One region of the Virgibacillus sp. LDC1 genome, then DNA from elsewhere that is predicted to be linked to it. Evidence: predicted binding sites of a transcription regulator. Region 1 holds the regulator's gene; each other region holds the start of a gene.
The links. Region 1 encodes Rex, which represses fermentation and respiration genes when NADH is low (regulators of the CRP and FNR family bind a similar motif). Its sites were predicted from a motif close to TTGTGAAATATTTCACAA; they were not measured.

Region 1 (4,050 bases):
CCAGGAGACGCCGGTCAATTCTCGCTTCGCTTATCGCCTCTTAAGAAGCCGAAGGATTGGGATTCGCTTGCCGAGCTGGAACATCAAATTCATGTGATACTGGGCGATGTCGTACGCAAGGGTGACAAGCTGATCGCCGAAATGAAGGAAGATCTCGACGATTACAGTGCCGACAGTCTGTTAACAGACCTATCGGGTCTGTTTAAGGACCTGGCCGCACACCGCGAGGACCTGAGGTCCTTCATGGCCCTGAATGATGAAGGCACGGTATACTGGATGGAGGCTAACGGCAATTTCCGCGGGAAATCGCTGCAACTTTATGCGGTGCCTGTCGATGTAAGCACCCACTTGAAGGAATTGTTTTTTGACAAGAAACAAAGCGTGATCCTGACGTCGGCGACCTTGTCGGTGGACAAATCGTTCCAGTTCATGATCGAGAATTTGGGTCTACAGGAAGCGGCAGATAGCGGCAACCTGAACACGGTTCTGCTGCCGTCCCCGTTTAATTACAGGGAGCAGGCTCTCCTTGTCGTGCCGCGCGATTTTCCGAGCGTGAAGGGCTCGGTCGGGGATGCACTCTTTGTGAATACACTAGTGCAATCATTGGCCGATACGGCAATCGCTACGCATGGACGTATGCTTGTCCTGTTCACCTCGTACCGGATGCTGCGTCAGGTGCATGAGCCCTTGAAGGAGGCGCTGGCATCCAGCGATATTACCGTACTGGGACAAGGGATGGATGGAACCAGCCGTACCAAGTTAATCCGGAGATTCCAGGATAGCAGCGCCTCGGTTCTGCTGGGTACCAGCTCCTTCTGGGAAGGGGTTGACATACCCGGTGAGGCGCTCACTTGCCTTGCGATCGTCCGGCTGCCGTTCCAGCCGCCGAATCACCCTTTGGTTGAAGCCAAGAGCGAATTGCTGCAGCAGCAGAAGAAGAACCCCTTCATGAAGCTTTCGGTTCCGCAAGCCGTCATTCGCTTCAAACAGGGATTTGGCCGACTGGTACGGACAGCGCAAGACAAGGGGATTGTCATCGTGTACGATACCCGGGTCATTGAATCCTATTACGGAAAATATTTCCTATATTCCTTGCCGGGACCAAAGATGGAGCACATGCCGACCGAGGGGATTGTTCCCCGAATTTCGGAATGGCTGCAGGAAGAGGCAGGCGTAGAGAACCAAGCTGAATAAAGTGAAACCATGAACGATCACATTGAAATGTAGTTATTAACCTATTATTAGGGGGAGCATGCATGAAATCGGAAAAAATTTCGGAAGCCGTGGTCCGCAGATTACCTGTATACTTGCGCTATTTGAATGAGCTTCAGAAAAGGGAGGTCTCCACGGTTTCCTCCCAGGAACTGGGACAAAAACTGGACCTCAATCCTGCTCAAATTCGTAAGGACCTAGCGTATTTCGGTGATTTTGGACGGAAAGGGATCGGATATGACGTATCTTATCTGATCGAGAAAATTCGCCAGATTCTAAAGCTGGACCAGAAGATCAATGTCGCATTGATTGGGGCCGGTAATCTTGGACATGCATTATCAAATTACAATGCATTTCTGAAGGACAATATGAAGATTGTGGCGGTTTTCGATTCGTATTCTCCCAAAGTTGGTATGAAAATAAACAATTTGGTTGTACAGCCGATGGAGGAACTGGAGAAGACGGTTCATGAGTACGGCATTCGTATCGGGATTATCACCGTTCCGGATTTTGAAGCGCAAAATGTAGCGAATCAGCTTATCGCCGCAGGCATCGAGGCTATTCTGAATTTTGCGCCGACCATCCTGAAAGCTCCATCCCATATCCGGATTCATACGGCTGATTTTACTACGGATTTGCAAAGTTTGGCCTATTATTTGGATAACGGTAAGGAGGATACAGCACATGACGACAACGAAGTGGATGGTTAAAAACGGAACGTTTGCGGTACTAGAGAAAGGAAGGTCCGTGCTACGCGGATATATGGTTGTGGAGAATGACCGGATAACCTACCTGGGTGAAGAAGAGCCAACCGTCCAAGAGGGAACAGAAATTATCGACGGAACCCATCTGTTTTTCCTGCCTGGATTGGTGAACACGCACGGACATGCGGCGATGTCGCTTCTCCGCGGTTATGGCGACGATCTGGCACTGCAGGTATGGCTTCAGGAAAAAATGTGGCCTATGGAAGCCAAATTCACGGCCGACGATGTTTACTGGGGAACCTCACTCTCCGTGCTTGAGATGATCAAAGGCGGAACCACGACGTTTGTGGATATGTATGATCATATGGATCAGGTTGCAAATGTTGTGCAGGACTCAGGAATGCGCGGCGTACTGACACGCGGTGTCATCGGATTATGTCCGCCTGAGGTGCAGCAGCAGAAGCTGGATGAGGCGGTTGCATTCGCGAAAGACTGGCATGGCAAGGCGGACGGAAGAATTACGACGATGATCTCGCCGCATGCACCTTACACATGCCCGCCGGATTTCATCGAGAAATTCGTTCAGGCATCCCATGATCTGAATCTGCCTTTGCATACGCATATGTCCGAAACGGAAACGGAAGTCGCTCAGAATGTAAATGATTACGGACTCCGCCCTGTTGCCCATTTGGAGAAGCTTGGCATGTTTTCCCGTCCAACGCTGCTTGCGCATGCCGTCCATCTGACCGATGAAGAAATCGAAATCCTGGCTAAGCATCAAGTGATGGTGTCGCATAATCCAGGCAGCAATCTGAAGCTTGCCAGCGGCATCGCTCGCGTGCCTGCACTACTGAAAGCCGGGGTCACCGTGTCTTTGGGTACCGATGGACCTGCGAGCAATAATAATCTGGATATGTTTGAAGAGATGCGCCTGGCGGCACTGATCCATAAAGGAGTAAGCGGGGATCCAACCGCGATTCCTGCATCCGAAGCGCTTCGGATGGGTACAGAGTATGGTGCCAAGTCAGCTTTCCTTGCGGATATCGGTACGCTTGCGGTAGGAATGAAGGCAGATATGATCGCACTGAACACGGATCAGGCGCACTTCCTTCCGAAGACGGATTATATTTCTCATGCTATCTACTCCGCCAGTGCGAAGGATGTTGAGCATGTATGGGTTGACGGTAAGCAGGTCGTGAAGAATGGCGCGAGCCTTACTCTCGATGAGGAACGTATCCGCCGGGAAGCGCAGCGTGCCTTTGAGCGTCTTACAACCCTCTAGGGAATAATCAAGGGGAGCGAGGAAGACGGATTTGAAGAAAAAAACGAAGTGGATCTTGCTTAGTGTATCCGGCGTGCTGCTGTTACTGCTTGGTTTACAGCTCTATTATTCATATGTTATGAAAGACACTTGGAATGAAGAAAGAATGGCGATTGCTGCCGCCAAGCAGCATGGCCAATTGGTTTCGTCCGGAAAGACCTATAAATCGGTGTGGGGCGAGGATAATAACTATTGGGTGGTAAGCGGCAAGGATCAGGACAATCAAGATCGTATGGTATGGGTAAAATTTACAGATGACAACATACCTGTTGAAGGTGCCGATGCTGTCCAGTCCGTTTTATTGAATACAGGGATGTCGGAAGCCCAGATTCGGGATCAGATTTATAACGAATTGCCTGGTGTGGAAATTAAGCGATTGCTGCCTGGAATGTATGAAGGCGAGTATGCCTGGCAGCTGCAGTATGAACACAACGGTCAGCGCGGCTATCGGTTTTATCGTTTTCAAGACGGTAACACGATCGGTAATGACATTATTCTTCCAAATCAATAATAAACGAAGTAAAGAGAGGCGTCCCTTACTATTTAAGAGGGGCTTCTCTTTTTCTTTCATAATTGTAAGCGGATTCAGAAAAAATATGGAAAAACTGTTCTAAATATTTTCACAGACATGCATGAAAAAGTATATAAGATGTGATATACTCGTACTTGTACAAAACGAGCATATAAATTACATGCATCGGAATATATCGTTGTTATATGTATTTTTGTGTTACAAAATGATAGACAAAATTTTATACAGGAAATGAAGGAGGAACTTCATGAAACTACGCATTGTACCTATCATGCTGACTG
Region 2 (4,050 bases), on a different contig from region 1:
CCGGAGAATGGGGAGAAACAAGGCGCTGCTGCCCATAGAGGGAATGAGTCTAATCGAACGAACCGTTCAGGCGCTTGGCAAGGTTAGCGGACGGGTAATCCTATCCACCAATGCCCCGGACTCTTATCCATTTCTCGGACTGGAATGCGTTCCCGACCTTTATGTCGGGCAAGGCCCGATGGCGGGACTCCATGCAGCGCTCAAGTCATCCCAAAGCACATGGAACATGGTTGCTGCGTGCGACATGCCCCATATCCATGAGCGTTTCCTTCGGGGACTACTGGATCTGGCGAACAAGCAGCACACAGCCGCCGCGGTCATCCCCGTTGTAGATGGTAGGGTGCATCCGCTGCTGGCGGCTTATCGCAAAGAAACCGCAGAAGGCCTTGAACGCAGGCTGATCAAGGGACAATTGCGCATGGTAGAGTGGGTGCAGGAGCTGGATGCCGTCTTCGTGCACGAGGAGCAATTAGAGGCAATGACGGGCCTTGATCCGCGCAGGATTTTATTTAATATGAACACGCCTGGGGAATACGAGGCAGCAGGCGGCCTGCTGAACTCGGACTTTCCTGAGGAACAATAGTAGAGTTTCTCATAGCAGCATCAAGGTGCAAAGGTTGATGAAACCGGTACTCATCCTAAAAAAATCCCCGCCATCTAAATGCTTGGCGGGGATTTTAATATAGATAAAACGACTGCCTTCGGCTATTATACGCACAGCAGATGGTTTATCCGCCGATCTGTGACATACGCCGGACGGTGGGGGTATGGCTTTGCGTTTTTTTCTCGAGCGCGAGCGCCATTTCATGATTCAGCGGTTTGGCGCCCAGCGCTTTGCGGAACAGGTTCGCCACCGCGGAAGGATCATCGACGACGCGGCGCACGTTAAATTCGTCGGACCAGTACAGGCAAGCTTTGATGTGGCCGTCAGCCGTCAGCCTGAGGCGGTTGCAGGAATCGCAGAAATGATCGCTGACCGGATGGATCAGACCGAAGGTTCCTGTAGCTCCAACCACCTTCATATTTTGTGAGGGCCCATTGCCGGATGGCCCCTGCTCTTCTTGAATGGTCCAACCCGCCTCCTGGCACACTTCGGATACCCGGCTCAGCGGCATATATGAATCTCGCCAGGCATCGGATGCTTGGCCGATCGGCATGTATTCAATAAAGCGGACATGAAGGGGACGATCGAGCGTCAGCGCGATAAAGTCGCGAATCTCGTCTTCGTTGAAGCCCTTCATTAACACCATGTTCAGTTTGATGGGATCCAGGCCGGCTTCATAAGCGGCTTCAATGCCTTCCAGCACTTTGCGCACTTGACCGCCGCGCGTGATGCGGGCGTATCGCTCCTCATGAAGCGAATCCAGGCTGATGTTGATTCGGGTAAGTCCCGCTTCCTTAAGCAGACGAGCTTTGGATGGGAGCATGATCCCGTTGGTGGTGAGGGAAATATCTTGAATTCCATCAATGGAAGCAATCATATGGACCAAGGACTCCAGATCCTTGCGCACCAGCGGCTCGCCGCCGGTAAGGCGTACTTTGGAGACGCCCATAGGGGCAAGGACGCGCATGATCGCTGCGATCTCTTCATAGCTCATAATCTGATCGTGAGGTTGGAATTCCACCCCTTCTTCCGGCATACAATAGACACAACGAAGATTGCATCGATCCGTCACTGAGATACGAATATAATCATGGACCCGACCGAAAGAATCTTTAAGCGGTTCGATCATGGAAATCCCCCTTTATAGCATGCATGGTCACATTGTAGCTATTCCCCGTACGGGAGTCAATGCACCTTTTGGGTCATGCCGGCAGGACAAGCTGCGGCAAAACGGCCATTGTTTTGTGAGAAGAATCACAGAAAACGCTTTCGGGATCCAGTATATTGAAGCTGTGGACAAAAGCTTTCTCCCCTTGAAAGCGAGTAGTGACATTCTAGATTTCCGAAAGTTTCCTGATTTTTCCGAAATTTTCGGAAATCATTTCAAACTGCTTTCATTAGACGTTCATCTAAGATATACTGTCAAGGATATCACATCCAACAAGAAAGGTTACCAATAGGAGGTTCGATATGGCGATATCACCTGTTCAAACTTTGGAGGTGCCTGACGTCTGTCACAGATGGCTTGAAAACCGGGGGACGGTCTACGAGCTGCTGATTGATTTTTTGGGCAATTGGCCCAGCTTGTCTATGATTGCGGAATGGAGCCGCGGAAGTGGAATTAGCAAGGCTGCGGAATGTTCGAAGGCCGGTACGGACCTGATGACATATTTATGTGGACGCTCACCTGAGGAATTGGTTCGGATTTGCGAATATGAAGGGGCGGAATACCGTCGATTGCTTCAGCAGTCCAAACAGCGTCAGGCGGCAGAGTCTCATTATACGAAGGATGGATGCGCTCAGGATTTAGCCGATTGTTATGCATCCGTCGGTGTTGCCTTTAATAAACTGCACGGCGAAGCGGACGATCATATAGCCATTGAACTGGAATTTATGACACTGCTTCATGACCGTATGCTGAACAATACGTATTGTGAACATAGCATGCTGCAATTGATGGAGGTTCAAGAGAAGTTTCTGGAGGAGCATCTGTTGTCATGGGTGCCATCTCTCTGCAAAGATTTGAAGGAATCCACGAAAAGTCCGCTGTATCAGTCGGTATTCAGTCTGCTGGAGGAGTTCCTCGCACAGGATCTGAACATGCTGAAGACGTGGAAGCATTCCAGGGAAGCTGTGCTGGTACATTAGCGAGCAAGACAACATCATCGTCATCAAAAAAAGCCCCGGTCTCCTAGTGTAGGAAGCCGGGGCTTTGGTGTTCTACTTAATCTTCGATTCTTTTCTTGCTGAACTTCATCAGGAACTCGTACACGATAGGTACCACTACGAGCGTGAGCAGCGTCGAACTGATCAGACCGCCGATAACCGTAATGCCGAGACCTTTCGAGATGATGCCTGCGCTGTTCTCCCAGCCGAATACGAGAGGCAGGAGAGCGCCGATGGTTGCGAGTGCCGTCATCAAGATTGGACGAAGACGGGTAGCCCCGGCTTCTAGCAGGGCTTCGCGGGTGCTCATTCCTTCGCGTTCCATATGGATCACGCGGTCGATCAATACAATCGCATTGGTCACGACGATACCGATCAGCATGAGTACGCCCATGAGTGCAGACACGTTCAATGTCTCGCCTGTGACGAGCAAGCCGATAATGGCTCCGATGACAATGAACGGCAGTGAGAACAGGATGGCGAACGGTGCGAGACCGCCACCGAATGTAACCACAAGCACAAAGTATACAATCGCAATGGCTGCCAGCATAGCGAGTCCAAGCTGTCCGAAGGTTTCGTTGATTTGCTCGGTGACGCCTCCGAACTGGACGGATACGCCGTCTGGAAGCTCAAGCTTGTTCACTTCAGTCTCCAGGTTGGTGGAGGCCGAACCAACATCGCTGGACAAGATATCGGCTGTGACGGTCACAACCATTTTCCCGTCGATGCGCATAATGGAATCTGGAGTCGTTCCTTTTTCCACCTTGGCCACATCTTTGATCGGTACTTCGATCCCGAGCGGAGAGGTGACGGTTTCGTTCTCGATTTCCTTAATGCTCTTATAGGTTTTGCTGTCCGTCTCAATGTAAACATTGTAAGTCTTGTCCTCAATTTTGACTTCGGTCAAGACCGGACGTTCCCGTACAGGAGCCAGCTTCATCGCGAGTTGTCCTGCTGTCAGGCCAAGGGAGCTTAGCTTCTCTTGGTCGGCAACCAGCGTATACTGCTCGAACGCATCGGACAAGCTGGTTTCTGCATTATCAAAGGTTGCGGTATCCTTGTTTGCGAGCTCTGCGATTTGATCAGCCACCGGCTTGATCTGCTCCAGAGAATCGCCAAAGACGTTAACCGTTAACTGGCTGCCGCCAAAGCCGCCGGCCGCCATGTCCATATTGGACCAAGTACCATCAGGTACTTCCTTAGCAAGATCCTCGACAAGCGCTTTTTTGACATCTTCGAAGTTTTTCGTGTCCGGGTCATACATAATATAGAACAATCCG
Region 3 (4,050 bases), 260 kb from region 1:
TTTATCGAGAAGAAGCATCTCAAGCTCGGCAGTCTCATGTTTCATCTAGGCATCATTCCGGTTATCGGGGGGCACGTCGCAGGTCTAGCTATCCCTCAATCCTGGATGGAGTCGCTGGGCGTCAGTGATCATATGTACCATATCGGGGCGGTGTATATCGGGAGCGCATTTGGCTTTCTAACGCTGGCAGGTATGGTATTGTTAACCGCCAGGCGGTTCACCATTCGAAATGTCCGAAAACTCAGCTCCGCTTCCGATATGATGGTTAATGTCCTCCTGCTGTTTATCGTATTTATGGGGATGTACAGCACGCTGGTCACGAACGCGGTGCAGCCGGAATTCAATTATCGGGAAACGGTCTCCGTGTGGTTCCGTGGATTGTTTATGCTCCGTCCGGATGCTTCATTGATGGTGAATGTGCCACTATCGTTTAAAATTCACATTCTGGCGGGATTTGGCATTTTCGGCTTATGGCCGTTTACCCGATTGGTGCATGTGTGGAGTGTTCCGTTGAATTATGTGGGTAGAAGATATATCCTGTATAGAAAGCACCGTAAATTTGAATCGTAGAGCGGAAGAAGGCTGTTTGGCCTTCTTTTCTACGTCAGAGGAGTAATGGAAATGAAGAATCAGCCGATCTTTAATTACCAAAGTGAAATGGATAAGCTTCGAGCCCGGTTTCAATTCGATTTCGTGTCCATGGCGTTGGTGCAGCCGGCTGAAGACCGATTTGTATTGACCTGGCAGTATGCCTCGGGAAACATAAACGAGAGGTATAAGCGTATCGTTTTACATTCCGGCAAAGGCATCGCCGGCATGGTGTTTAAGACGGGAAAACCGATGCTGATTCAAAACGTGAATGCCGATATTGAATCAAAGGACTTGTATAATTATCCGATTATCGTTGCCGAGCAGTTGAAAAGCCTTGGCGCATTACCGCTGTGGGAAGGCTCTCGCGTCAGGGGTGTTTTGCTTGTGGGCTATCGCAAGGAAAACGTGCTGGATCCACTGTCCTTTGAATCGTTTCAGGAAGGAATAGGCACGGAATTTGGGGCTTTTTATGCCAAGGAGGTATCACAGCCTTGATTCAAATGACGGATGAGCATTTAAGCGAACTGCTTAGAAATATGTATCAGAATAGCATGGAGGCCATTTTTTTTATTGACGAAAAGGGCAGCGTGGTGGCAATGAATCCGGCAGCGGAGAACATCCTAGACATTGAAGTGATCGAGAGGATGCAGTCCGGTGCGGATGGTTCCTTCTGCCAAACCTGCAAAGGCTACACCGATGAACAGGATCTCATAACCTGCTCCACTTGCTATCTGGATTATCCGGATGGAGAGTTTTCATCGTTCCAAGTCTATCTGAAGACACGTGGCGAAGGAATCGTTCCCTATGCGGCCAGTTACCATATCATCGATGAAGCTCGCGGCATCCGGGTCATGATGCTCCTCGATCTGACGAAGCAGCAGAAGACACAGGAAATACTGCAGCGGACGAATATGCTGAAATACGTTATCAAGGCACAGGAGGACGAGCGCAAGCGGATATCCCGCGAACTGCATGATAGCGTGGCTCAAGAGCTGCTCAGCTCACTGGTCGACCTGCGTGTTGTTAAATATATGAACGTGGGCGAGGATGTGCTCAAGAAACTGCACCAGACCGAGGTATCTTTAACCAGGCTTCTGGATGATATCCGGCATTTATCCGTTGAACTCAGGCCGGCTTCATTAGATGATTTGGGGCTTGAGGCTGCCTTCCGCTCCCATTTTAAATGGATTGGAAAGAACTACGGAGTGCTGGTTGATTTTTCTGCGGAGTTAGCGGCAGCACGCTACGGCAGCGAGATTGAAACGGTTGTGTACCGGGTATGCCAGGAAGCGGTGCTGAATGCCATGAAATATTCAGGAACGGATGAGGTGCATGTACGCTTATGTGAAGTGAATGGCTACCTTCAGTTAACCGTCCGGGACCGTGGAGTCGGGTTTAACAGGGTCATTGATGAAGCTAAGGGAACCGGACTGGGACTGTACGGGATGCGCGAACGCGCAGAGCTGGTCGGTGGTCAGTTTATTTTGCTTTCCGCTCCCGGTGAGGGTACGACGATTCAGCTTAACATTCCGCTTACGAATGGTGACGACAAGCTGGAGGTGATGGGTACATGAAAATTGTGATTGCGGATGATCATGCCGTGGTCCGCAGCGGATTTTCCATGATTCTGAATTACCAGGAAGATATGGAGGTTGTCGCGACGGCGGCAGACGGCATGGAAGCTTACACCATGGTGGCGAAGCACCGGCCGAATGTGCTGTTGATGGATTTAAGCATGCCTCCCGGCGAAAGCGGGCTGATTGCGACCGGCAAGATCAGCAGTGAATTTCCGGAAACGAAAATTCTGATTCTAACCATGTATGATGATGACGATTATCTGTTTCATGTTTTAAAAAACGGGGCTTCAGGTTACGTACTCAAAAATGCGCCGGATGATGAATTAATCTCCGCCATCCGCATGGTGCATAAGGGAGGGACCTATATCCATCCCCAGATGGCTACATCCCTGGTTCGGGAGTTTATTAAGAAAGATAGTGAGAGTGCGGAGCAAGATCCGTTTAACAGTCTGTCCAAAAGGGAGATTGAGATCCTGCCTCTGATCGCCAAGGGTTATGGCAATAAGGAAATCGCAGAAAAACTATTCGTATCGGTCAAGACGGTGGAAGCGCACAAGGCCAAAATCATGGAAAAGCTGAATTTGAAAAGCCGTCCGGAGTTAGTGGAATATGCATTGAAGAAAAAATTGCTGGATTTTTAGTCCTTACATATACAAGAGGGCGCAATTAAGGGTCGTTGCTTTAAGGAATAGGGAAGTTCCCCGGAGAGATTCAGGGAACTTCCCTATTAGCATTGTGAATAGGTGCACGTACAATAGGAGCTGGGGATCAATATGCCATTCATTATGCTTTAGAAAAGGTGATGGAAATGATCAAAAAGCTGCAGCTTCCGCTGCAAACAATGAATCTGGTGCTTGGCTTTATGGTATGGGTCATCATCTCCGCGCTCCTGCCGTTTATTCGAGAGGACATCTCCATTTCGGCCGACCGGCTCGCGATTCTGACGGCTATTCCGGTGGTGCTGGGTTCCGTTCTCCGGATTCCGCTTGGCTATTACGCCAATGTGGTGGGAGCACGAATTGTTTTTATCGCCAGCTTCATCCTGCTGCTGTTTCCGGTCTATTTTATCAGCGCGGCTTCCTCCTTTACGCATCTGGTGATCGGAGGTTTGTTCCTGGGGATCGGGGGGGCCGTGTTCTCGGTTGGCGTGACCTCATTGCCTAAATATTATGCGAAAGAGAAGCTGGGACTCGTGAATGGGATTTACGGGATGGGCAACATCGGTACCGCCATTACCACATTTGCTGCACCGGTCATCGCGACTCAGATCGGATGGTCCAAAACCGTCCAGCTGTATTTGGTTCTACTTCTGATATTTGCCGTGCTAAATGCATTTTTAGGCGATCGCAAAGAAATAAAGGTAAAAACACCGGTAATGGAACAGATCAAGGGCGTGTATAAAAATGAAAAATTGTGGTTTTTCTCGCTTTTTTATTTTATTACATTCGGTTCGTTCGTGGCCTTTACAGTGTACTTGCCAAACTTCCTGGTGACCCATTTTGAGCTTGCGAAGGTGGACGCCGGGATGCGGACGGCAGGGTTCATTTTGGTAGCCACTTTATTACGTCCCGTAGGCGGCTGGCTTGCGGATAAATTTAAACCGCTGTTCTTATTAATGGGCGTATTCATAGGGCTCACGGCTGCGGCCATCCTGTTGGCATTCTCTCCATCCATTGGCTTATATACGGCCGGATGCTTAACCATTGCCGTTGGTGCCGGTCTCGGAAACGGGGTTATTTTCAAACTCGTGCCCCTTTATTTCAACAAGCAGGCGGGCATTGTGAACGGTATCGTGTCCATGATGGGCGGCCTTGGCGGATTCTTCCCGCCGCTGATGCTTTCCTTCATCCATTCGGCTACGGGGCAGTACTCCATTGGATTT
Region 4 (4,050 bases), on a different contig from region 1:
CTCGTGCCCGTCTCCTCGGCAAAGCGCTGTGCGATTCCTTGCTGCACGGCCGAGATGCCGTGGCGTGCCAGAAATGCAAGCAGGAACAAGGCAATGGTCTCCCCCTGCTCCTGCAGCGTTGATCCCGCAAACAGGGCGGATACGGCTTCCGCCAGCCACTTGGCTTGCAGGAGGATGGCCATGCTCTGTGCCAGGGTACATACGGCGACAAGGAAGAATACCGTCTTGGCGCCTTTGTATCCCAGCAGGTCTTTTCCCATCAGTACTCCAGATGCTCCTTCTCATGTACCCGTTTGTGGAAAACGAAGTAACTCCAAATTTGATAGCCTAATACGAATGGCAGCAGCGTTACCGCCACAATCGTCATAATCTTGAGGGAATACGGTCCGGAGGCCGCATTATAAATAGTCAGATCAAATGCAGCATGGATGGAGCTGACCATCACGCGCGGGAACAAGCCCACGAACACGGACGTTACCAGCAGGGCGATAACCGCCCCGGTCATCCCGAAAGCCCAGCCGTCCCGCTTGATATTCATGAAATATCCGCCCAGCAGGAATGCGAGCAGAGCCAGTACCAGCAGCACGGTTAACACCACGCCACGCTTCTCGAAGATATCGGTCATGAAATACGTCATCACACCAAAAGCCACGAACAGGGCCGCTACGGGAAGCAGGAGTCTCCGGGCCATACGGCGCGCGCGTTCCTGAAGATCCCCCATCGTGCGCAGTGTTGTGAACATCAAGCCATGCAGCAGGCAGAGCATCACCATCGTCAGTCCGCCAACAACAGTATAGCCATTCACAACATCGAACAATCCGGCATGCAGCTGCATCTCTTCGTTAATGGGGAGCCCCTGAATCAGGCAGGCAAAAACAACGCCGAGCAGGAATGGCGGAAGCACGCTGCCGGTGAAGATCGCACCGTCCCACACCCGTTTCCAGCGGACATCGCCCACCTTGCCGCGGAATTCAAAGGCCACCCCGCGGCCGATCAAGGCCAGCAGAAGAAAGACAAGCGGAATGTAGAACCCGCTGAACAGCGTGGCATACCAGTTCGGGAAGGCGGCGAACATGGCGCCGCCCGCCGTCAACAGCCAGACCTCGTTGGCATCCCAGAACGGGCCGATCGAGTTGATCAGCACCCGGCGCTGGGTATCATTTTTGGCCAGCAGCTGCGTGGACATCCCGACCCCAAAGTCGAAGCCCTCCAAGAAGAAGAACCCGATAAACAATACGGCAACAAGCACAAACCACAGTTCGTTAAGAGACAGCATTGTAGCCCTCCTTATTAAACGGATCGCTTGCGTGGTGGTCGTCTTCCTCCGCCGCATACGGTCCTTTCTTAATGACTTTGATGAACAGATACGCCATGACGGCTGCCAGCACCGCATAAATGGCGGTAAACATGATGAGCGAGAACAGAATCGAGCCTGCGCTCACGTTCGGTGAAACACTGTTCTCCGTAGTGATCAGCCCGAATACCGTCCACGGCTGTCGTCCGATCTCCGTCATAATCCACCCCGACGTGTTGGCGATGAACGGCAGCGAAATACCGAACAGCATCAGTCTGAGGAACCATTTGCCAGCCTTCTCGACCTTTTTGCGCAGCATCAGCCATGCTCCGTACAATCCCAGCAGAATCATGATGCTGCCTGCGGCCACCATAATCCGGAAGCTCCAGAACGTGGTACGGACCGGCGGGATATAGTCTCCAGGGCCATATTCCTGCTCATATTGCGCTTGCAGCTCTTTCATTCCGATGACTTCGCCGGAAAATTTGCTGTAGGACAAAAAGCTGAGCAAATACGGGATTTTGAACTCCATCGTGTTCTCCTGCTTATCCGGATCGATGGCTGCAATGACCGTCCAAGGCGCAGGATCGTCACTCGTTTCCCACAGGCTCTCCGCAGCGGCCATCTTCATCGGCTGCGTATCCACCAGATACTGCGCCTGCTGGTGACCGAATACCGCAACCAGAATGGAGGTGATGAGGCCAATCACGATGGCGATGTGAAATGATTTTTTAAAGAAATCCAAATCCTGCTTCTTCATCAGCTTGTAGGCACTCACACCTGCTACGAGGAACGCCCCGGTTGCCAAAGCTCCGAAGATCGTGTGCGGGAACTCCACCAGCAGCTGACCGTTCGTAATCAGTGCGAAGAAATCGTTCATCTCCGCCCGCCCATTGTTTATCTCGAACCCGACGGGACGCTGCATGAACGAATTCGCTGCCAGAATCCAGAAGGCGGACATCAGGGTGCCGAAGGACACCAGCCAGATGCTGAGCAGATGGACCTTCTTCGATAACCGGTCCCACCCGAATATCCACAGCCCAATAAACGTCGACTCAAGGAAAAATGCCAGCAGAGCTTCGATCGCAAGCGGTGTGCCAAACACGTCCCCGACAAAGCGCGAGTAATCCGACCAGTTCATGCCGAACTGGAATTCCTGCAGAATCCCCGTCACAACCCCGACCGCAAAGTTAATCAGGAACAGCTTTCCCCAGAACTTGGCCATTTTCTTGTAGACTTCCTGGCCTTTGACAACATACATCGTCTCCATGATGGCAATCAGAAACGCCAATCCGATGGACAACGGTACGAAAATAAAGTGAAAAATGGTTGTCGATGCGAATTGAATTCGCGCCAGCATAACCGGATCCATATCAGATACCCCTTCCTTTAGCTCACGTGATCACTTCAAATTTGATTCTTTTTGTATTGTCGCAGACCGCGATGCAAAGGATTGTGATAAACATCACAATATCAGGACTGAAACCGGGGCAAAAAGTTATAAATTTGTGACGAAAATCACTAAGTGGACAACGGTATAACTGAGCATCGAAAAAATGGAAACGGCTCGCTGCCTCTGCCGGCGGTCAAAACGTTGTATTTACGATACAAAAAAGCAGGTTCGCCATCAGGCCAACCTGCTTCGGTATGTCTGCAACCTTATTGAACCGGGCCAATCTCGGTCTCGATGAGCTTGAATTCCGTTACGTCCGCGATCCCGCGGTTGGTAATGCGGATTTCCGGAATCACCGGCAGCGCAATGAGCGAGAAGGTCATGAACGGTGCATGGATGTAGCATCCAAGCTCCTTCCAAGCTTCCTCCAAGGCAGCGACTTCCTCCGCTACGATCTCAACCGGACGGTCCGCCAGCAAACCAGCAATCGGCATCGCCACCTTCGCCAGCACCTTGCCGTCCCGTACCACGATCATGCCGCCTCCGCACGCCGCCAGCTCATTCGCCGCGAGTGCCATATCCTCGGCATTCGTGCCCATCACGAGCAGATTGTGGCTGTCGTGCGCAACCGTGGAAGCAACCGCGCCGGTCTTGAGTCCGAAGCCGTTCGCAAAACCGAGCGAGATTTGCCCGGTTGCGCTGTGGCGCTCGATGCATGCCAGCTGAACCACATCTTGATTCAGGTCCGGCTGGATGACGCCTTGCTCCACAGAGAGCACCGCGGTCATTTTAGCGGTACGGGCACTGTTCTCGATGACGCGCACCACATTCACTTCCGTACGCGTCGCATCGAACTTGCTGCGCTGCAGAAAGTCATCAGCGGTAAGCGAACGCTGCAGCCGAACCGATTGAAAGGCTTTTTCCGGGTATTGATATACCGGGAACTCCTTCACGAGCCGGCCGTTCTCTGCAACCACTTCGCCATCCGTGATCACGACTGAAGGTACCATGCTCAACAGATCATCAATCAGCAAAATATCCGCCGTTTTGCCAGGTGAAATGCTGCCCAGCTCCATGTCCATGCCGAAATAACGAGCCACGTTGATCGTTCCCAGCTGGATCGCCGTAACCGGGTCCACGCCCTCTTCTATAGCGCGGCGGACCACATGGTTCATGTGACCGAGCCTCAGCAGCGTCTGTGGATACACATCATCCGTAACCAGAGAAATATTGTCTGTTCGCACCTTATCTTCCGTTATGACCTTAACAACTTCCTTTACATCCTGCCAAGCCGAACCCTCGCGGATCATCAGGTGCATGCCGAGACGGACCTTCTCCAGGGCCTGTTCTCTCGTTACCGTCT

Region 2: a site for Rex is predicted at 1,847-1,864, ahead of OHJ21_RS30055 (TorD/DmsD family molecular chaperone). Genes of this name have one in related genera too.
Region 3: a site for Rex is predicted at 2,902-2,919, ahead of OHJ21_RS02260 (nitrate/nitrite transporter). Genes of this name have one in related genera too.
Region 4: a site for Rex is predicted at 2,748-2,765, ahead of OHJ21_RS29685 (cytochrome ubiquinol oxidase subunit I). Genes of this name have one in related genera too.

What each region holds. Positions count from the first base shown of each region.
Region 1 covers NZ_JAOXLZ010000001.1:747,379-751,428, forward strand. Annotated here, with positions in the region: gene dinG (ATP-dependent DNA helicase DinG) at 1-1,194, shown strand, start outside; gene OHJ21_RS03560 (redox-sensing transcriptional repressor Rex) at 1,257-1,922, shown strand; gene OHJ21_RS03565 (amidohydrolase) at 1,897-3,198, shown strand; gene OHJ21_RS03570 (cell wall elongation regulator TseB-like domain-containing protein) at 3,230-3,748, shown strand; gene OHJ21_RS03575 (hypothetical protein) at 4,017-4,050, shown strand, end outside.
Region 2 covers NZ_JAOXLZ010000006.1:493,077-497,126, forward strand. Annotated here, with positions in the region: gene mobA (molybdenum cofactor guanylyltransferase) at 1-583, shown strand, start outside; gene moaA (GTP 3',8-cyclase MoaA) at 729-1,733, opposite strand; gene OHJ21_RS30055 (TorD/DmsD family molecular chaperone) at 2,075-2,752, shown strand; gene OHJ21_RS30060 (efflux RND transporter permease subunit) at 2,829-4,050, opposite strand, start outside.
Region 3 covers NZ_JAOXLZ010000001.1:486,074-490,123, forward strand. Annotated here, with positions in the region: gene narI (respiratory nitrate reductase subunit gamma) at 1-570, shown strand, start outside; gene OHJ21_RS02245 (GAF domain-containing protein) at 622-1,086, shown strand; gene OHJ21_RS02250 (sensor histidine kinase) at 1,083-2,165, shown strand; gene OHJ21_RS02255 (response regulator transcription factor) at 2,162-2,809, shown strand; gene OHJ21_RS02260 (nitrate/nitrite transporter) at 2,977-4,050, shown strand, end outside.
Region 4 covers NZ_JAOXLZ010000006.1:399,737-403,786, reverse strand. Annotated here, with positions in the region: gene cydD (thiol reductant ABC exporter subunit CydD) at 1-260, opposite strand, end outside; gene cydB (cytochrome d ubiquinol oxidase subunit II) at 260-1,276, opposite strand; gene OHJ21_RS29685 (cytochrome ubiquinol oxidase subunit I) at 1,263-2,666, opposite strand; gene ade (adenine deaminase) at 2,954-4,050, opposite strand, start outside.